One region of the Shewanella pealeana ATCC 700345 genome, then DNA from elsewhere that is predicted to be linked to it. Evidence: predicted binding sites of a transcription regulator. Region 1 holds the regulator's gene; the other holds the start of a gene.
What was found. Region 1 encodes sigma-54, which starts transcription at its own class of promoters, with help from an activator protein. Its sites were predicted from a motif close to GTTGGCACGNNNNTNGNNT; they were not measured.
Positions count from the first base shown of each region.

Region 2: flgF (flagellar basal-body rod protein FlgF) is a predicted target of sigma-54. The motif match lies at 4,448-4,466, and genes of this name have one in related genera.

Region 1 covers NC_009901.1:4,401,616-4,409,210, forward strand. Annotated here, with positions in the region: gene SPEA_RS18995 (ATP-binding cassette domain-containing protein) at 1-782, opposite strand, end outside; gene SPEA_RS19000 (calcium/sodium antiporter) at 958-1,917, shown strand; gene SPEA_RS19005 (KpsF/GutQ family sugar-phosphate isomerase) at 1,964-2,941, shown strand; gene kdsC (3-deoxy-manno-octulosonate-8-phosphatase KdsC) at 2,943-3,494, shown strand; gene lptC (LPS export ABC transporter periplasmic protein LptC) at 3,491-4,048, shown strand; gene lptA (lipopolysaccharide transport periplasmic protein LptA) at 4,119-4,658, shown strand; gene lptB (LPS export ABC transporter ATP-binding protein) at 4,655-5,386, shown strand; gene SPEA_RS19030 (RNA polymerase factor sigma-54) at 5,523-6,986, shown strand; gene hpf (ribosome hibernation promoting factor) at 7,017-7,304, shown strand; gene ptsN (PTS IIA-like nitrogen regulatory protein PtsN) at 7,307-7,595, shown strand, end outside.
Region 2 covers NC_009901.1:1,635,111-1,642,705, reverse strand. Annotated here, with positions in the region: gene flgJ (flagellar assembly peptidoglycan hydrolase FlgJ) at 1-1,009, opposite strand, end outside; gene SPEA_RS07055 (flagellar basal body P-ring protein FlgI) at 1,038-2,129, opposite strand; gene flgH (flagellar basal body L-ring protein FlgH) at 2,172-2,846, opposite strand; gene flgG (flagellar basal-body rod protein FlgG) at 2,869-3,657, opposite strand; gene flgF (flagellar basal-body rod protein FlgF) at 3,668-4,411, opposite strand; gene flgE (flagellar hook protein FlgE) at 5,068-6,429, opposite strand; gene flgD (flagellar hook assembly protein FlgD) at 6,515-7,327, opposite strand; gene flgC (flagellar basal body rod protein FlgC) at 7,353-7,595, opposite strand, start outside.

The DNA.
Region 1 (7,595 bases):
TAATCTTGTGCAGGATAATGAAACGGTACTGGACCGTCAGGCTCACCACCAATAAATTGCTTTAATTGCGGATTATCTGATAAACGCAACTCCTCTGGCGTGCCTTGAGCAATAATACGTTTGTCAGCTAATACATAAACATAATCCGCAATGCCGAGCACTTCCGCCACATCGTGAGAAACCACAACCGATGTTAGGTTAAGCGCATCGGAAAGCTCACGAATAAGCTTAACCAGCACGCCCATGGAAATAGGGTCTTGACCGGCAAAAGGCTCATCGTAGAGCACCATTTCAGGCTCTAATGCGATTGCTCTCGCCAAGGCTGCGCGGCGCTGCATTCCGCCCGACAGCTCTGTCGGCATCAATTGTGCCGCCCCTCTAAGCCCCACAGCTTCGAGTTTCATCAATACGATGCGGCGAATAATCGCTTCCGGTAAGCCTGAATGTTCTCTAAGGGCGAAGGCGACATTATCGAATACATTCATGTCGGTAAACAAAGCACCGCTTTGAAATAACATGCTCATACGCTTACGCAGGACAAAAAGTTCGCTACGACTGCATTTATGGACATCGACGCCATCGAATAGTACCGAGCCACTGTCCGGAGTTAGCTGCCCACCAATAAGCTTAAGCAGCGTGGTTTTTCCTATACCACTAGGCCCCATAATCGCGGTGACTTTCCCCTGAGGAATAGACAAGGTCACATCTTCAAAAATGACATGGTTACCGCGGCTAAACGCCATATTTTGGGTTTTAACCAATGTTTTCGGGGGTTGAGTCATACACGCACCCTGCAGCTAAATTATAGAAACTTCCATTTTCCGTACCGGAAAGGGAGAAATTGTACGTAATTGGCCACAGGGGCACAACCAAATCGATACTATCTCGCCTCAATACTTTCATTTTTCTTCAATTACAGCGAAAATAGCCCGCTATACCCAAAAATACTAAGAATCGATGTTATTTAATATTTTTATGTTAGTGGCAGGCTTAGGGGCTCTCGTTTGGAGCGCTGATAAGTTTGTTTACGGTGCAGCCGCTTTTGCTCGTAACCTTGGCTTACCACCCATGTTAATCGGTTTAACGATTGTCGCCATGGGTAGCTCTGCTCCCGAGATGTTTGTTGCGGCCACAGCATCCCTCGAAGGCATGACCGATACCGCAATCGGCAATGTGCTGGGCTCTAACATAGCAAACATCACATTAATCTTAGGTATTACAGCCTTACTCGGAGCGATTTCTGTCAGTTCACAGACGCTGAAACGTGAAATTCCAATGATGCTGGTAGCCACCGTAATTGTGGGTTACTTCCTACATGATGGTTTCTTAACGCGTATCGAAGGTGTCAGCTTATTAGTGATGTTCATTGGCTTAATGGGCTATCTGATTTGGCACGGACTTCATAGTAAAAACCGTGACGCTTTAGCCGTAGATGCCGAAAATGAGATCCCTGCCGATGTGCCTACAGCTAAAGCGGTTTTATGGCTTGTAGTCGGCATGGTATTGTTACCATTATCGGCAGATTGGATGGTCCAAGGCGCAGTAGGGATAGCAAAGGCGTATCACCTATCGGATCTAGTGATCGGCCTAACTATTATTGCCGTGGGTACCAGCTTACCAGAGCTTGCCGCTTGTGTTGCCGGAGTCTTAAAAAAAGAAGACGACCTTGCGATTGGTAACATAGTTGGTTCAAACTTATTCAATATTTTAGCGGTACTTGCGATACCTGGCATCATAGCGCCAGGCGCTGTCGATGCGGCGGCGAGTACTCGAGACTTTTATATGGTGCTTGCCACGAGCAGTGCACTGGCAATACTTATCTTATTATCAGGCCGTGCTAGACAGTTAAAACCCTGGCATGGCGTAGTATTACTTATTACATTTATCGCATACCAAGCACTACTTTTCCTATCTTAGCTGTGGGTGCGGTACGTTAAGCAGAAATTTAAAGAGAGACCAAGAAATGGTAGATGAGAATCAACTACGCCAATGGGGTACAAAAGTTATCGATATCGAGAAACAAGCACTCGATAATCTATACCAGTACATCGACTCTTCAGAATTTGCCCAGGCTTGCCAATTAATTTTGCAATGCACAGGTAAAGTTATCGTGATGGGCATGGGCAAATCAGGCCATATCGGCAACAAGATCTCAGCCACATTAGCCAGCACAGGTACACCAGCATTTTTCGTTCACCCAGGTGAAGCTAGCCATGGCGACCTTGGCGTTTTGAGCGAAAACGATATCGTACTTGCGATTTCAAACTCTGGCGAATCGAGCGAAATCTTAACCCTAATGCCTGTGATTAAGCGCATGGGGTTACCTATGATCTCGGTAACCGGTAAGCCTGACTCTAATATGGCCAAGCTTGCACAGCTGCACCTTTGCATTGAAGTGCCAGAGGAAGCCTGCCCATTAGGGCTAGCACCAACATCTAGCACTACGGCAACCTTAGTAATGGGGGATGCCCTAGCGGTGGCACTGCTGCAAGCACGTGGCTTTACTCAAGACGACTTCGCACTGTCACACCCTGGCGGTAGCCTAGGTCGCAAGTTACTGCTAAAAGTTAGTGATGTAATGCATAAAGGTGATGAGTTACCTCGTGTGCAAGATAATATCTGCATCACAGATGCCTTATACGAGATATCGAAGAAAGGCTTAGGCATGACAGCCGTTGTGGACAGTAACAATACCTTAGTCGGCATCTTCACCGATGGCGATCTACGTCGAGTTATCGATGCTGACGTTAACTTAAGAACCACACCGATTGCCGATGTGATGACCAAAGGCTGCGTCACCATTACCGAAAATGTACTTGCAGCTGAAGCGTTAAAAGTCATGGATACTAAGAGCATTAACGGCCTAGTGGTGATTAATGACAAGCAGCAACCTGTCGGCGCATTAAACATGCTCGATATGGTCAAAGCAGGAGTAATTTAATATGTCTCACCAAGGCTTCTACGGCCCGATTAGCGATGATGTTTGGCAAGCGGCAAGCAAGATCAAACTACTGATTTGCGATGTTGACGGCGTGTTTTCAGACGGCTTAGTTTATATGAGCAACAGCGGTGAAGAGCTTAAGACCTTCCATACTCGTGACGGTTATGGTGTACGTTCAGTACTCACTAGCGGCATACAGGTAGCCATTATTACCGGCCGTAAGTCGCAGATCGTCGAAGACAGATTTACCGCCCTAGGCGTGACGCATATCTATCAAGGAGTCGATAATAAACTGGCTCCCTATAACGAGTTACTTACACTTTATAATGTAAGCCCTGAAGAAGTCGCCTATATTGGTGATGATATGGTGGACTTACCGGTTATGCTGAAAGTGGGTCTATCAGTATGCGTTGCAGATGGTCACCCTTATGTGAAACAACACGCTAAAATGACCACCCATATTAAAGGCGGTCATGGTGCCCTTAGAGAGCTAACCGACTTACTACTGTTAAGCCAAGACAAGTTTGACTCGGCCCATGGGATGAGTATATGAACCGCGTTACCCTAGCGATTATCGCTTTTTTTGGCACTGCACTTCTGCTCTATTGGCAGGTACAGTCTAAGAAAAGCGAACAAGAGCTGGATATCGATATGAGCCAGCGACCCGACTATATCATCGACGACCTACGCAGTATCGAATATAACGAATTAGGCTTAGTCAACAGCAAGGTCTCGGCTAAACACATGGAGCATTTTGATAGCGCCAACATGACCTATTTTACTGAGCCTGTTTACCTCATCTATCCTGATGATGGTCAAGCCCAATGGCGTCTGCAAAGCGCTAAAGGTAGCCATAATAAGCTCACAGGCAAGGTAAGTTTAGAAAACAATGTTATTATCGACTCAATAAGCCCAGAAGAGCCGATCCAGACGTTAAGTACCAGCTACTTAGAGCTTGATTTGAATACCATGATCATGACCTCAGATGAAATGATCCACGTCACTGGCAACGAATTCGTCATTCAAGGTTTAGGCTTGTACGCCGATCTGAATGCCCAGAGTGTCAAGCTGGTAAGCCAAGTCGAAGGCATCTACGAAGCTAAGTAACACTCATAAATTGAACACTTTTGCACTCATGCTAACTAAGCGAATCGCTTTAGCTGAGTAGAAGGACGCTATGAAATACAATAAATCTATCCTTGCTGGCCTTTTTTGCCTGCTAAGTTTCAGCTCTACAGCTAAAGTCGATGATCTACTGCAAGAAGTGAAAATTGCAGCGGCAAGCCAAGAAGCCGACATTAAGAATAATCAGGTTATCTTTTTTGGGCCTGTTGAAGTGACTCAGGGCTCTATTAAGATGAATGCCGATGAGCTACGTGTATTTTCAAAAGAAGATAAGAGCGGTAAAACGCTAGTGGCTACAGGTAATCCAGCCACCTACACCCAAATGATGGAAGATGGTCGCCCAGCGACCGCTAGCGCGAAAGAGATCCGCTACGAACTTGCGACTCGCACATTGACCTTAGTCGGTGAAGCGACCCTAGCGCAAGACGGCAGCCAAGTCACTGGTAACCGCATTAAGTACAACATTAGTCTACAACAGCTTATTGCTGAAAGTACTGGCAAGGGCGATGACAGAGTCATCACCATTATTCAGCCTGAAACCTACCAGGAAGAGAAGCCTGACACGCCAGTGAACAAGCAGGAACAGCAATGACCCAAATTACCTTAAAAGCGGCTAATCTTGCTAAAAGCTATAAAAACCGTGCCGTCGTACAAGATGTCAGTCTCACCGTAAAAACGGGGCAAATTGTGGGCCTACTCGGCCCTAACGGGGCCGGCAAAACAACAACCTTCTACATGGTGGTCGGCCTAGTACAGAGCGATAAAGGCAAGATCTTTATCGATGACGATGATCTCACCCTAGATCCTATGCACCTGCGTGCTCGTAAAGGGATTGGCTATCTGCCCCAAGAAGCCAGCATTTTTAGAAAGCTTTCGGTGCGTGACAATATCATGGCAGTGTTACAGACCCGCCATGATATCAATAACGAGCAACGTGAAGAGCAGCTCGAACATTTACTCGAAGAGTTCCACATCACTCACATTCGCGATAGCCAAGGCATGGCATTATCGGGCGGTGAACGACGTCGAGTAGAAATTGCCCGAGCATTGGCCGCTAATCCAAAGTTTATTTTATTGGATGAGCCATTTGCCGGTGTCGACCCAATTTCAGTTATCGATATCAAAAAGATTATTGAGCAACTCAAAAGCCGCGGCCTAGGTGTACTGATCACTGACCACAATGTTCGAGAAACCTTGGACGTTTGTGAACACGCTTACATCGTGAGTCACGGAAACCTCATTGCCGAAGGCACACCTGCCGAAATCTTGGACAACCAACAGGTTCGAGCAGTGTACTTAGGTGAGCAATTCAGGCTATAGTTAATTCATAGTATGGAAGCTGAAAAACTCAATATGGATTTACTTCCAAATAAAATCAAAGTGTTGAGTTTTCAAGCTACCTTCGCCAGTTCAGCGAGCTTTAACGTTTAACTACAGTGTAGGGAATAGCGGTAAAATGAAAGCGTCACTCCAGCTCAAAATGGGTCAGCAGCTCACCATGACTCCCCAGTTACAACAGGCCATTCGCCTGTTACAACTGTCTTCTTTAGAGCTGCAACAAGAGATCCAACAAGCATTAGACTCTAATCCGCTATTGGAATTAGATGAAGAGCAGTCAGACGGTGATTTAGGCGACAATGAAGACCAATCATCAAACGATGCCAATAGTGACCTCATCCAAGATAGCGCTAGCGTTGAAACCTCCGATGCCCTAACCCAAGACTCTATGCCAGATGATCTGCCAATGGACACCACTTGGGATGAAGTTTATACCGTCTCGTCAAACTCCAGCTCTGGAGTTAGCCGTGAAGACGATATGCCATTCCAAGGTGAAACCAGCGAAGGCTTATATGAACATTTAGAGTGGCAGAAAAACCTCACACCGTTTTCAGATAACGATCTTGCAATCGCCACCGCGATTATCGACGCCATTGACGAACGTGGCTACCTTACCCAAAGCTGCGACGATATTTTAGAAGCTATGGGCGATCCTGAAACCGAGCTTGATGAAGTCGAAGCGGTATTAAAGCGCATCCAGCATTTTGACCCTATTGGTGTCGCCGCGCGTAATTTGAGTGAATGCTTGCTTATCCAGCTGGCACAATATGCTGCAGAAACCCCGCATATCGACAATGCCAGATTACTGATAAAAGATTATTTAGACTTAATTGCAGGCCGCGATTTTAGGCAGTTAATGCGTAAAACCAAGCTTAAAGAAGATGAACTACGTGATGCGATAACACTTATTCAGACCCTTAATCCAAGACCAGGGCTGGCGATTGCTCGCAGCAAAGACGAGTATGTTATCCCTGACGTTTCCGTGTGCAAGAAAAAAGGTCGCTGGGTGGTTGAGCTTAATCCTGACTATATGCCTAAGATTAATGTTAACCAACATTATGCCTCTATGGCGCGTAGCACCACTAATCAGGCCGATGGTCAATTTATTCGTGGTCATCTGCAGGAAGCTAAGTGGTTTATTAAGAGTCTCGAGAGTCGTAATGACACCTTATTGAAAGTAACCAACTGTATCGTTAAATTCCAGCAAGGCTTCTTTGAGTATGGCGAAGAAGCCATGAAGCCTATGGTACTCAATGATATTGCCGAAGCAGTTGAGATGCACGAGTCGACCATTTCACGGGTGACTACCCAAAAATATATGCACACTCCAAGAGGTATTTTTGAACTAAAGTACTTCTTCTCAAGCCATGTCGGTACCGACGATGGTGGGGAGTGTTCATCGACCGCAATCAGAGCGTTTATTAAGAAGTTAGTCGCCGCAGAAAACCAGAAGAAGCCATTAAGCGATAGCAAGATGGCACAACTTTTGGCAGAACAAGGGATTAAAGTTGCTAGACGTACGATAGCAAAATATCGAGAAGCGATGCTGATCCCCCCCTCAAACCAACGTAAGAGTTTATAACTCAAAATTAGGCACTTGGAGGATCGATATATGCAAATCAACCTGACTGGACACCACGTCGAAATCACCGATTCACTGCGCGGTTATGTAGAAGATAAATTCACAAAGCTTGAACGACATTTCGATCAGATCAATAATGTGCACGTTATTTTGAATGTACAAAAGATGCAACAGATTGCCGAAGCCAAAATCCACCTTAAGAAAGGGGAAGTATTTGCCACTTCGGAACATGCGGATATGTATGCCGCAATTGACTCCCTGATCGATAAGCTCGACCGTCAGGTTATTAAACACAAAGAGAAACTAATTAAACACTAACGATGGAACTAAGTACCATCCTGCAGCCGGAATGCACTACCTGTGCCACTCCGGGCAGTAAGAAAAAGGTATTGGAGTTAATCAGTGATATTGCCGCTGTCCAGTACCCTACCCTTTCTTCACAAGAAATTTTTGAAAGTCTCTTGGCGAGAGAAAAAATGGGTAGCACGGGTATAGGTAACGGTATAGCGATTCCTCACGGAAGGCTGACAAATATAGAGCGCCCTGTTGCGGTTTTAGTTAAGTGTGAAGATCCAATCGCATTCGACGCTATCGATAAACAACCTGTCG
Region 2 (7,595 bases), 2.4 Mb from region 1:
GGTCGGTTGCGTAGCCAGCCTCTTGCAAGGATCGGATAAAGGCTTGCGGATTAGCGGCTTGTTTCATCGCGTCTTGATAACGCTCACCATTGGAAACGAATGAAACAAAGTCATTAAAGCTTTGACCAATATCCTCATAGACTCTGAAATTCGCTTGCTGCTTAACGGCAATACCTTGCTCATATTCTAGGGTGCTAACTGAGGCTTTCTCACCTTGCCAACGATTGTCGGCCTTAATGTTAAACAGGTTATTACTCTGCTGCCCTTGATGGCCTTTGACCATTTTCTGGCCCCAACCTGTTTCTAGCGCCGATTGAGCAATCAATACTTCTGGTGTGGTACCTAAGGTTTGAGCCGCTTTTTGGGCATGGGGATATAGACGCGCCACGAACTCATCTTGGCTGGTAAAGTTTGCCTGAGACTTATCGGCGTTGACTGCCGCCGACGGCAATATTTTGCCACTCAATACCGAATCTAATGTTTGTGATTGAACACTGCTTGTAATTGCTTGTGGTGCTGATGCTTGGCTATTACTAGCGAAACTATTCTGATTTTTTGGAACGTGATCGGTAATAGTGTCAGGGCTAGCAATACGTGAGCTCGGCATCTGCAGCATATCCGGTCTATCCATGGTCAATGCTGCAGCCTTAGAGCCGCCGTTGATATCACCACGGAGCACAGAGGCTGGAGTCATCGGACTATTAGCGGGGTCAAGTTGCTGCACCATTAGATCGGCTAAGCCCAACATGCCTTCACCAGAAAGGTTGAGCGACATCTGCTGATCATGCATCTGCTCATAAAACTTGGTGTACTGGCTATTCATTGGGCTGTCAGACTCAAACACAGCATTAGCATCACGCATGCTTTTCATCAGCATTTGCACGAAGATCCCCTCGAATTGCTGGGCAACTTCTTTTAATGCACTGGTTTCATCTTTTTGAGCTCTGGATCTTAATGAGTCCAAGCCTCCAAGATCCAGAAATTGCGATGCGTTCGACAACTTCTCCATGACACCTTTCCAATAAAACTGACAATATTTAGATAATTATCAATTCACCATGCAAAGCGCCTGCCATCTTTAACGCTTCGAGTATCGCCAGTACGTCTGACGGAGCCGCACCCACTAAGTTAACCGCCCTAACTAGCTCGTCTAGCGTGGTTCCAGGGTTAAACATAAACATGCGACTGTCTTCTTCTGCCACATCGATTGTACTGTCGGTAGTGACCACAGTTTGTCCATTACCGAATGCGTTAGGCTGTGAAACCTGCGTCGCCTCTGCAATTGTCACTGTTAAGCCACCGTGGGTCACCGCAGCTGGCAATAATTTGACGTTTTGACCGACGACAATCGTACCTGTTCGAGAGTTAACAATCACTTTGGCTGACTCTGCAGCAGGCTCAACTTCGATATTCTCAAGTGTTGCCAAAAATGACACGCGCTGCGATACATCTCGCGGGGCACTGACCTGCACAGATGCAGCGTCTAGCGGCCTTGCCATACCTGGGCCTAACAGATCATTAATCGAGTCAGCCAAACGCTTTGCAGTAGAAAAATCGGCGCGGCGTAAGTTAAAGGTTAAGTGATCGCCAGTTGAAAATGGTGTTGCCACCGTACGTTCAATAATGGCTCCGTTTGGAATGCGCCCAACTGTTGGCGTGTTTTGCACGACCTTCGAGCCATCCATGCCTTCAGCACTAAAACCACTGACCACCATGCTGCCTTGGGCTATCGCGTAAACATTACCGTCGACACCTTTTAAAAAGGTCTGTAACAACATGCCACCACGTAGGCTTTTTGCCTCACCTAGGCTAGAAACCGTCACATCTAAGGTTTGACCCGGTTTGATAAATGGCGGCATTTCCGCGCTCACGGCAACAACCGCAATGTTTTTAATCTTAGGTCTGAAGTTATCCGGCAGATTAATGCCGAAGTTTTTCAGCATGGTCTTAAAGGTCTGCTCGGTATAACGGGTTTTCTCACCCGTACCCGGCAAACCTACCACTAAACCGTAGCCGATTAACTGGTTACTACGTACGCCTTGTACGTTAGCAATGTCTTTAATTCGCTGTGCGTGCACAGGGGCGCTCAAGGCTAAGATTGCACAGAGCAAAACCAATTTTAATTTCATCATCCTAAATCCTTAACCTAGGCTCATACCCATAACGTTGGCCTAGAATGGCCACCAGCTACCCATAAAGAACGAAGCTAACCAACCTACTTTTTGCACTTCGGCAAATGTACCGGTTCCACTGTACTGAATACGGGCATTTGCCACTCGCTGTGAGTCAATCGTATTATCAGGGCGAATGTCTTGGGCACGCACAATGCCTGTGATGCGAACAAACTCGTCACCGTTGTTGATGCTTATCCATTTTTCGCCTCGAATAACCAAGTTACCGTTATTTAGCACCTGCATCACGTTAGCTGAAATACTGCCAGACAAGCTGTTGCTTTGGTCAGCATCTGATTCACGCTTAGTATTCATGCTGTCTTTGTAGCGAAGATCGATTGGATTACCGCCAATGGTGACGTTGCCGCCGCCAGCATAAATCGGATCAAGTGATAGATCCGTTCCCTTGGAAATTTCGTTATTAGCACTTTTCTTCGCCTGAGTCTGCTCCATCAACAGTACTGTAATGATGTCACCGACTTTGAGTGCTTTAATGTCAGAGTAGAGGCTAGATGCTTGGCTATCTTGATACATAGAGCCTGTCGCTGCGATTTTTGTTGGCGGCGCCTCTGGATACACTGGCGCGTAATAAGGATCGTCAGCAATCGGCTTACCGTTAGTAGAGTTACAGCCTGATATGGCTGCCATCAGCATAAAAACCCACAAACGCTTCATATAAAAAGCCTCTTAAAAATGCTTAAAGATTTTGGTTAACGTAAGACAACATCTGGTCAACCGCCGAGATTACCTTTGAGTTCATCTCGTAAATACGCTGGCTTTCAATCAAGTTAACTAGCTCTTCGGTCACGTTAACATTTGACGTTTCGAGTGCACCTTGACGAATGGCGCCCATGCCATCAAGCGAAGCGGTACCTTGGATTGGCGTACCGCTCGCGCCAGTTTCCATATACAAATTTTGCCCCATAGGATCGAGTCCTGACGGGTTAATAAAATCCGATATTGCTAACTGCCCCACCACCTGGTTTTCTGCATTACCCGGTGTTTTAACTGACACTTCACCTTCTGCAGACACGGTAATGCTTGTAGCATCTTCTGGGATTGTGATTGCTGGTTGCACCACATAGCCTGAGCCAGGAGTTACTATCTGCCCTGTGTCATCTAAACTAAATTGACCATTACGGGTATAAGCGGCGGTACCATCTGGAAGTTGCACTTCAAAAAAGCCAGGGCCTTCAACCAATAGATCCAACGAGTTATCTGTGGTCAGCATGTTACCCTGAGTAAAGATCTCTTGGGTTGCGACTACTTTGGTACCCGAACCAATACTTAAACCATTTGGCAGTTTCGTATTCGACGCACTAATACCGCCTGCTTGATTAACGTTTTGATAAAGCAAGTCTTCAAAAACCGCACGACTCTTTTTAAAGCCTACGGTGCTGGCGTTAGCCACGTTGTTAGAAATTACCGAAATATCAGTTTGCTGAGCGTCTAAACCAGTCTTACTAATCCATAAAGCGGGATGCATAGTATCTCTCCTAGCTTATGCGCATTAAGGAAGAGGACGCGCGATCGTTCTCTTCAGCTGTTTTCATCATTTTCACTTGCATCTCGAACTGACGCTGCAGGTCAATCATAGATACCATCTCATGGACTGCATTGACGTTACTGCCTTCAACCGCACCACTTAACAGACCCACGCTAGGATCGGCTGGAGCATTTTCACCAGACATCAAACGGAACAGACCGTCTTCCCCGCGCATTAAATTTTGATTACCCGGGTTGACCAGTTTAATACGAGCCACCTCTTCGATAACTTCTGCTGTAGCACCAGAGGGCCGAACTGAGACAATACCGTCCTGAGAAATTTCGACCTTTTCAATCGGCAGCGGCAATACAATAGGACCATTGTCACCCATCACTGCCGTGCCTTTGTCGTTACGTAGCACACCGGAGTTATCGAAACGCAAGCTGCCTGAGCGGGTATAAGCTTCACCGCCATTTTCGGCTTGCACCGCAATCCAGCCATCACCTTTTACGGCAATATCCAAATCGCGCCCGGTGGTCTTTATCGGACCACTGGCAAAATTAGCTGACGGAGTTTCGGTCATTGAGAACACACGCGTAGGCAAACCTTCGCCAAATGCTTGCATTGAGCGAGCTTGAGCGAGGGAGGATTTAAAGCCATCGGTATTAGCGTTGGCTAAATTGTTAGCACTAACCGCCAATGAGTTCATATTTTGTTTAGCGCCGCTCATCGCGACATAGAGCAATTTGTCCACTTGATACTCCGTCAAACTTCCGTCTAACGAAATAAATAGCAAACATCGTGCCAAGATAGAGAAAAGGAAGGGCGCTCCGCTGCTAGGACGTGACTACGTCACTTCGAGGGCGTCGCGTTGCGACTTAAAGATAAAGAAGGCGCTAGGTGCTAGGAAAAGCAGGTTCTAGGAAGAGCAAAGACGAACGGCCAGCGGCCTTACGGCACGTGGCTTCGCTTACGGAAAGCTTAAAAGATTAAAACGAAGGCAATAAAAAACCAGAAGACTCAGCTTCTGGCTTATTCGCGAAAGATCTTAGCTTTAACCGTCTTAGCTTTAACCGTCTCAGCTTAAATCATCTTAGCTTGCACCGTCAGCACAGCGTTCTGTTTTCCGTAAGCGAAGCGTTCATCCCAGCCTTTGCATGTGCTTTTCCTAGGTCCTAGAAGCCCGAAGGGCGACCTCGAAGCGAAGCGTTCTAGATTCTTCTTCGCTTATACCGTCAGCGCAGCGTTCTGAGAGTAAGCCTGCGAACGTTCTGTCTTCCGTGAGCGAAGCGTTCATCTCAGCCTTTGCATTTGATTGTGCTTTTCCTAGGACCTCGCAGTGAGCCTGCGAACGTCCTAGAAGCGAAGCGACCTAGAAGGACGGAGTCCGCCCTTCTTAGCTTTTAACGCTTATCGAATTTGCAACACTGTCTGTTGTAGCGTGTTATTCACTTCTAGGGTTCTTGAGTTCGCCTGGAAGTTACGCTGCGCCGAGATCAAGTCGACTAACTCGGTAGTCAAATCAACGTTTGACTGCTCAAGCGCCGATGAGCGAATGCTACCAAAGGTACCACTGTTCGCTTCACCCGCTAGTGCTGGGCCCGAATCTAAGCTGGCTTTCCAAGAGGTGTTACCCGCCTGAGACAACCCCTGCTCGTTAGCAAAGCTTACCAAAGCAACGCGTGCTAGAGGTACCGTAGAGCCGTTACTGTAGCTTGCGTTAATCAGACCATCTGCGCCGACTTCAACGTTGGTCAAACGGCCAACTGTTGTACCATTTTGATTCAACTCCGTGACCTCAAATGGCGATGCATACTGAGTTGGATTATTGAAATCAAGCGTTAGCGTCTGGCTACCGTCTGCACCTGGGCCTAATACGTTAGCGCCGCCAACACCAAGGGCTTCAGTAGTGATAACGGCTGGATTACTACCTGTATACGCCCCAGTGTCATTGAAAGAAACTGCAGCGCCTTTCCAACCCGCCGCGTTCTCAGCACTTGCTTGTCCATCAACTGCGCCATCGCCATCGGTATCGATATCATACTCACCAGCAGCTGGGTCCAAATCAACAGGCTTACCGTCCACGGCATAAAACGCTACCCAGTTACTCTCACCTATATGGGCTGCATTAGGTGGTCGTACGAAGTAAGAGGTAAGAATATGTGGCTCGCCGAGAGAGTCGTATATGGTCACCGATGTTGAGTTGTTAAAGGTCTCAGGATCATCGGGATCGAAAGCAGCAGGATCCAATGTAGACTCACCCGCGTTGAGGTTCATCTGAATACCGACTTGATCTGTCTTAACCGGGCTACCTGCGGTATCTGGAATTTGTACAGGCTTAGTGGTAGTTAAACTTACAGATGTAGAATTTCCATCTTTATCTACCGGGAAGGTCTGTAAGAAGTTACCTGCAGAATCAACGATATAGTTGTTTGAGTCAAACTTAAATGCACCTGCACGAGTAAATGAGTGATCTTGCGAACCTACTTCAGATGAAGTCACGAAGAAGCCACCACCATTAATCGCCATGTCGAGCGAGTTATTGGTAAACTGCATGCTGCCTTGATGAAACTGCTGAGCGACTTGACTGGTTGCCACGCCGCCGCCCACAGTGGTTTTACTATTGGCAAATATAGAACTCGCATAAACATCAGCAAATTCAGCACGAGATTCTTTAAAGCCTGTGGTGTTAACGTTAGCGATGTTGTTTGCCGTTGTATTTAGGTCTTTTTGTGCAGACGATATACCGCTCAATGCAATGTTAAATGACATGATTCACCTCAATCCTTGTTTAATTCTATTTCAAGACGTTTGCTGCTCATATTGAGCGCAAATATCTCGCAAAATGAGTTCTAGTTTAGGTTTCAGATACAGCTAGTACATCGCTGATCTTAATACCGCCGACACCACGTAAATTTAAAATAGCGCCCGTAGCTGCGGTTCCAAGTGAAACACTAGTAACATGAGCATAAGTCGATACAGGTAGCTCTTCGCTTGTACCACCTACCTTGCCGCTGGCTTTGAAGGTATAGTTCCCCTCCGCAACAGGCTCACCGTTCTTATCTAAACCATCCCAGCTCACATCGATATTGCCACCAGCACTGCCATCCACATTGTAAGTTGTGATGAGCTGACCTTTTTCGTCCTCAATACGAACAATGACAGATTCAATAGGCTCTGGCGTACTTATGATGCCCTTCATACTCGGATCTTCAGCCGATATATGTGCGGTGTCAGACGGGATCAGCACCTTTTGGCCAACAAGACCTGATGCCTGTAACGCCTGACTCGAACTGGTTAATGCATTGAGATTAATAATCTCTTCATTGAGCTTGCTGATCCCATCTACGGTTGAAAAAGAAGCCATCTGCTGGATCATCTGATCATTTTCAACAGGCTTAAACGGATCTTGCATAGACAACTGTTGGCTTAACAGCGAAAAGAAATCCTCTTGGGTCAACTCCTGACTATTAGGTTCAGGAATAGGATTTTCTTCTGGCAGACGTAAGCCATCAAGAAATGGATTCCCTGTGGATGTCTGTTCAGTGTTCGTTGCCGATGCAGTCGAACTCTGGGTCGCTGTAGCAGCTGTTTGCGGCGAAATAGCATTCGCCTGCGGAGTCTGACTCGGCGCCGTCTGCGTTGCGGTTAGCGGATTAATAAGGCTCAAAATTTACCTCCAGCTTTCACTGAGTTTATTTGCCTATTCTAAGTGTCTGCTGAAGCATAGATTTAGCGGCTTCAGTGACTTGAACATTCATTTGATAAGAACGAGAGGCTGAGATCATATTCGCCATCTCTTCCATCACATTGACATTTGGCTTATAGATAAAGCCGTCGGTGTCCGCCATTGGGTGATCTGGCGAAAACTCTTTATTTAGGGGTAAGTCACTTTCTACAATCCCTTTAACTGCCACCGATTGCGCAGCGCTTTGATG